Regions from separate parts of the Cyanobacterium sp. DS4 genome, predicted to be linked through region 2. Evidence: predicted binding sites of a transcription regulator. Region 2 holds the regulator's gene; each other region holds the start of a gene.

Region 1 (2,281 bases), 1.3 Mb from region 2:
CTTTAGAAGCCCTGAGAGAAAGAGAAGCAAAATGGAAATCTGCCATCCAAGAAATAGAACAAATTCCTCCTCAAACTGAGGTGTATCAGCAAAAAGAAAAAATTATTAATGATTATCTTCAGCAGATTAGTGAAGTTCAAAAGAAAATTACCGTTGAAGAAAAAGCATTAAATCTGAAAAAAAATATAGAAGCAAAAATGAAATCGGCTCAAGAACAAGAAAGACAAAATCAATGGACAAAAGCAGTTAATTTGTGGCAAGAAGTTATTAATTTAACTGGTACTATTTCTCCAGATAGTTGGTTAAAAGATGAGATAGAAAAACAAAAAAATGAAGCCGAAGGAAAATTAGAAATTGCCCAAGGTGCTTTAAAAAAAGCAGTTAAAAGAGAGGAAATAAAAACCAAATTAAAAGAAATTTGTCAAAGTTCAGAGAAAATATGTAGTTATAGTGTTAGTGACAGGAATATAAAAATATATTTAACAGATGAGTACATCCAAAAAATTACTTCTCTTTCAGTAATGAGTGATTTAACCAATAATAATGAGCAAGAAAAACAGATAATCAATCATATCAATCAGGTGGAGAAAAACTATCAATATATTAGCTCTAAATATAAAATACCAGTAGAAGTATATAACCCTCAACAAAAGTTAATTATGATTTATAATAGTTATTTATAATTTTTGAATATAAAGGTCAAATAAAACTAATAAAAAACTTATAAAATTCTGTAAAATTTGATGCTAATAATCAAAACTCGTTTAACTTATAATAAGCGAGTCAAAACAGAATCTAAAACAATGTTAATTACAAGAACTCAAAAAAGGAAAATTCAGTTAATTATCAACAAAATTCAGAAATCTTCTAGTTGGCAAGGTTGTGTTTTATTAAGTGTTATTTTACTCTTATGTTCCAGTTATGCGGTGTATGCTCAAGATAGTTCTACTTCCCTAGAAATCGTTACAGGAGAGTTAAAAGTAGGCTTGGATACCCTATGGGTGGTAATAGCTTCAATTTTAGTTATCGCCATGAATGCCGGTTTTGCGATGTTAGAAACAGGATTTTGCCGTAGTAAAAACGCCGTTAATTTACTCTCCAAAAATTTAATCGTTTTTGCCGTATCAACTTTGGCTTTTTGGGCTATTGGATTCGGTTTAATGTTTGCCGATGGAAATAGCTTTATTGGTACTCAGGGATTTTTTTTACAAGGAGCAGATAACAGCCCCGCTACAGGAGAGGCTTATGAGGGGGTTTACAACGCCTTGAGTTGGGCAGGAGTACCTTTATCGGCAAAATTTTTATTTCAGGTGGCTTTTGCTGGTACGGCGGCGACAATCGTCTCTGGTGCGGTGGCAGAGAGAGTTAAATTCATTGATTTTTTATTTTTCAGTTTTTTCCTAGTTGCGATCGCATATCCTATTATAGGACATTGGACTTGGGGAGGTGGATGGTTAGCAGAAGCTGGATTTCAGGATTTTGCAGGGTCAACGGTAGTGCATTCTGTAGGAGGATGGTGTGCTTTAACAGGAGCAATAATTTTAGGACCAAGACTAGGAAAATATTTATCTGATGGTGGTATAGTACCCTTACCCGGTCATAATTTAAGTTTGGCAACTTTAGGGTGTTTTATTCTTTGGATTGGTTGGTTTGGCTTTAACCCCGGCTCAACCATGGCAGTAGGAGAAAATATAGCTTATATTGCGGTGGTGACGAATTTAGCGGCCGCCTCTGGGGCATTAACAGGCACTATTAGTAGTTGGGTATTAGCAGGAAAACCCGATTTATCCCTAAGTATCAACGGTATTTTGTCAGGATTAGTAGCAATTACTGCGGGATGTTCAATGGTATCTTACTCTAGTGCGGTCACTATTGGGGCATTAGCTGGTATTTTGGTGGTTTTTTCTGTATATATGTTAGATAAATTAAAAATTGATGATCCTGTCGGTGCAGTATCGGTACACTTAGTTAATGGCATTTGGGGCACTATTGCCGTAGGTTTATTCGCTGACGAGAACATTACAGGGGATGAAAATATTGCTGGTTTCTTCAGTAATGGTACTTTTGAGTTACTTGGCTCACAGATTTTAGGGGTTGTTAGTGTGGGGGTTGCCATGATTATTTTTAGTACAGTATTTTGGGTTGTGTTAAGATCTATTTTTGGTTTAAGAGTTTCTCAGGAAGAGGAATACTTAGGTTTAGATATTGGTGAACATGGTATGGAGGCTTATACTGGATTTTTTGATTTTGAAGGAGAAAGCCAGTAGTAATTAAATTTAGT
Region 2 (2,281 bases):
GGCAAAAGTGTTTAATTAACACTAACACCAATCCCCCAATTCCCCAATTCTCTAACACCCTAACTCAATACTTACTCTGTCATGCCCATAATTTCATAACCTGCATCGACGTAAATAATTTGTCCTGTAATACCACTAGATAGATCACTACATAAAAAAGCGGCGGTGTTTCCTACTTCAGTTTGAGTAACAGTGCGTCTGAGGGGTGCAACTTTTTCCACGTGGTGAATCATATCAAGAATTCCACCCACTGCAGAAGAGGCAAGAGTGCGAATGGGGCCAGCAGAAATGGCATTTACTCGCACATTCATAGGGCCTAATTCGGAGGCTAAATAACGAACACTCATTTCTAAGGCGGATTTGGCTACACCCATGACATTATAGTTAGGGATAACTTTCACACCTCCAAGATAGCTAAGGGTTAAAATACTACTACCTTCACGAAATAAGGGTTTTGCTGATTGCACTAAACGGGTTAAAGAATAGGCACTTACATCTAAAGCTGTTTGGAAACCATTACGAGAAGTACTACTAAATTCTCCTGAGAGGTCTTCTTTCTGCGCAAAGGCTAGGCAATGAATTAAAATGTCTATATGACCCCATTGGTCTTTAATTTGATCGAAGGTAGAATCTATTTGAGCATCATCTTGCACATTGCAAGGAAGAAAAACACTGGGGTTTAAAGGTTCTACTAAATCTCCAACTTTTTTCTCGAAACGTCCTTTATCATCGGGTAAATAGGTAACACCAATATTTGCACCGGCTTTATGTAGTTGTTGAGCAATACCCCAAGCAATGGATTTATTGTTAGCAATACCTGTTACTAAAGCGTTTTTTCCTGTCAAATCTAACATATTCTTGATTTTGAATCTAATTTTCTGTAATTTAAGGACAATTATTCGCTAAACTGATCAAGTTATAGACGGTTTTCTCGTTATTCTTATTTTCTTATAGAAAGGGTCGTTTATCGAGCCATTTTTTATTTTATTTTTAAGTTAATTATCTCTATGCAATCATTGTCTATGTCTGAACAACCTTTAGCTTCAGTTTTTCGTCAAATTGGGGCGGGAATTTATACCCCTGTGGTGGAAAAATTTGAACGGGGTAAAACAATTTTTTTTCCGGGTGATCCTGCGGAAAGAGTATATTTTTTAATGAAAGGTGCTGTCAAGTTGTCACGGGTTTATGAGGCAGGGGAAGAGATTACCGTGGCTTTGTTGCGAGAAAATAGTGTTTTTGGGGTCTTGTCTTTGATTACTGGGCAAAAATCCGATCGCTTCTACCATGCGGTGGCTTTCACTCCTGTGGAATTACTTTCTGCTCCTATTGAGCATTTTCAGCGTTCTTTAAAAGAAAATCCTGAGTTGTCTAGGTTGATGCTACAAGGCTTGTCGTCTCGAATATTGCAAACGGAAATGATGATTGAGACTTTAGCCCATCGTGATATGGCTTCTCGTTTAGTTAGTTTTTTATTGATTCTTTGTCGGGATTTTGGTATTCCTAGCCCTAGCGGTATTACTATTGATTTAAAGTTGTCACATCAAGCGATCGCAGAGGCTATTGGTTCAACACGGGTAACGGTGACTCGTTTATTAGGAGAATTAAGACAAGAAAATTTAATTACTATTAATAAGAAAAAAATCACAGTACATAATCCTGTTGCCCTTAGTCAGCAATTTGCATAAGTTTTTCCTCTGTTTCCTCCCACCTTTACTAACAAGAAATAATCATTTTTTTGATTTTTAACTACATAAATTATTAACTAATGACTAGCGCTTATATTTTAATCATAGCGATGTTACTTTTGGGGGGACTAATCGCAGCACTGGGCGATCGCATTGGCACAAGGGTTGGAAAGGCTAGATTAAGACTTTTTCAATTAAGACCAAAACAAACAGCAGTTTTAATTACTATCGGTACAGGAACATTAATTTCTGCTTCTACTTTAATTATTTTATTTAGTTTAAGTGCATCTTTACGTCAGGGAGTTTTTCAACTGGACGAAATTCTCCAAAAAAGACGAGAAATAACAGAACAATTAGAAACAGTTAAAACGGAAAAAGAAGAGGCGGAAAAAGCTCTGTTAGAAGCTAAGAATAGACAAAATACTGTTTTAAGTCAATTAAATATTAAGGAAAATGAGTTATCCACAACTCAAAAAAAAGTAAAAGAAATTCAAAATAGAACAGAAAAACTAAGAAAAGAAGTAGGAAGAATTATTAAAGAAAAAGAAGATTTATTAATAGAAAAAGAGGACATTCAACAACAAAGTTTAAAATTA
Region 3 (2,281 bases), 1.8 Mb from region 2:
GAAGGGGATTTTTGACACTGCGATAACCCGGGAGAATATGAGATAATCCTCCTGCCTCTCTTCCTCCCATGGCATTAGGTTGACCTGTCAGAGAAAAAGGGCCACATCCTGCTTTACCGATTGTAGCAGTCATCAAATGAAGATTAATTAAAGTTCTTACTTTTGCTGTACCCTCAGAAGACTGGTTTAACCCCATCGACCATAAAGATAACACCTTTTCCGATTCTGCCCAATAACGGGCGGCAATTTCTAAATCTTTAACTTCAATACCGCATTTATCGGCAACAATTTGAGGAGGATAATTACTAATTACTTCTGCATAGGCAGGAAAATCCCTTGTACATTCATCAATAAAAAAAGTATCGATCGCACCCCACTGTAATAATAAATAAGCAATACCATTAAATAAATCAATATCTGTACCGGGTTTAATAGCTAAATGAAGATCCGCCGCTTCTGCGGTAGCTGTACGACGAGGATCAACCACAATCATTTTAACATGACGATTTTTCTTATGATATGCCCGTAAACGATTAAAAACGATGGGATGACATTCTGCGGTATTCGTTCCCACCAAAAAAGCACAGTCTGTTAATTCTAAATCCTCATAGGTACAAGGAGGACCATCCGCCCCAAAACTGCCCATATAACCTGAAACCGCCGAGGACATACATAAACGGGAATTGGCATCGAAATTATTTGTTCCTAAGCAACCTTTAAGTAATTTTTGGGCAACATAATAATCTTCTGTTTGAAACTGCCCTGAGCCATACATACAAATACCATCAACCCCGATAGTTTTGCTCACTAACTGAATTTGTTTAACAATTAGGTTAAAGGCTTCTTCCCAGTCAATTTGTCGAAAATCTTGCTGTAGTGTTTCTCTATATAAAGGATATTTAAGACGACTTTTATTGATCGCTTCTGTTACCGTTGCTCCTTTCACACAAACTTTTCCTAAACTAGAAGGATGGGTGCGATCGCCCATTACTTTCCAAATGGGAGTACCCTCAGAATCTCTATTTGTCGCTTTTCCTTGAGAAGCAGGGGGCTGAACTTCTAAACCGCAACCAACACCGCAATAAGGGCAAACTGTGGTAACTTTTTCACTTATCATCTAGAACTAATCAATATATACAACCTCGGATTTTGTGTGTTTAATCTTGTCACCAGATTTTGTTAAGAAATGTATCTTCTGATACTGAACATCCAAAGTATTCTTTTTTCTGCATTTTATTTATGGTTATTTTGCATCTAAATTTGGCGTTGCTGATTTTAGAGATGATTTCTCATTTGGGAGAGGAATAGGGAATAGGAAATGGGCAATGGTTAATAGTTGATAGTTTTAGGAATTAAAATCTCCGAACACTCGTTACCTATTACTTTCATAAAAAAAACCTGTCTTTTTGAGACAGGCAAATTAGTCATTTATTTAGTAAGCATTAAACCTTTTTTAGAATAATATTAGCCATTAATTTCTGATTCTAAAGCTGGTTTTTCCTCTGCTCCTAAACTAACTTTAAATACCTTATTTTTTTCGTCTTCAAGTTTTGGTAGAATTAACGTTAAGACACCGTCATTATATTCTGCTTTTACTTGGTCATTTTTGACTGGTAATGGTAAATTAATTGTCCGTTCAAATTTACCGTAATTAAATTCAGAAATGTAGTAACCAGTATCTTTACTTTCCTCTTGACGATGGTATTCACCACTTACTTTTACACTATCACGGGTAACACTGACATCAAGATCTTTTTTGTCAATTCCGGGTACTAAAACTTTAAGCATTAAACTGTCGTTGTTATCCAACAATTCCACTGCGGGTTTAACCAAAGAATTAGGAGTATCATCCCATGCAGTTATTTCATCTAGTAATCGATTCATTTGACGATGTAAGCTATTAATTTCATACAAAGGATTAAAACGAACAATAGCCATATTTTTACTTCCTAATAAATTCTGCTTCAATTGATATTTATTTAATCTTCAACTGTTATTTTTATCTTGTCATATCCTTCTTATTTAATGGGGGGAGAAAACCGAAAATATCTAGGTATTGTTTTCCGTATTTTCCCTGATTTTAATCATTGCTTAATTATTTTCTTCCGAATCCATATGATAAACTTGGTCTATAAAATATCCATTCTTCTTTACATTGGTTAATATTCCTAAAATTTCATGAAATCACCCACTCTTTTAAAGCTAGAACAGCAATTTCTCAAAAGTTTGAGAGCAGACAAAAATTCTCCTTGGTTAGAAAGTATTATTATTCCCGCTCATC

What was found. The regulator NtcA, encoded in region 2, controls nitrogen genes in cyanobacteria. The targets are predictions, from matches to a motif close to TTTGTANCNNNNGNTACAAA.
Region 1: the regulator NtcA is predicted to act here: its motif matches at 731-750, upstream of Dongsha4_RS00240 (ammonium transporter).
Region 3: the regulator NtcA is predicted to act here: its motif matches at 1,186-1,205, upstream of Dongsha4_RS05340 (molybdopterin oxidoreductase family protein).

The regions. Positions count from the first base shown of each region.
Region 1 is NZ_CP084098.1:50,377-52,657, reverse strand. It holds gene Dongsha4_RS00245 (hypothetical protein) at 1-683, shown strand, start outside; gene Dongsha4_RS00240 (ammonium transporter) at 804-2,267, shown strand.
Region 2 is NZ_CP084098.1:3,030,511-3,032,791, reverse strand. It holds gene fabI (enoyl-ACP reductase FabI) at 72-854, opposite strand; gene ntcA (global nitrogen regulator NtcA) at 1,008-1,685, shown strand; gene Dongsha4_RS12995 (DUF3084 domain-containing protein) at 1,766-2,281, shown strand, end outside.
Region 3 is NZ_CP084098.1:1,267,630-1,269,910, reverse strand. It holds gene Dongsha4_RS05340 (molybdopterin oxidoreductase family protein) at 1-1,114, opposite strand, end outside; gene Dongsha4_RS05335 (Hsp20/alpha crystallin family protein) at 1,465-1,938, opposite strand; gene Dongsha4_RS05330 (DNA-binding domain-containing protein) at 2,179-2,281, shown strand, end outside.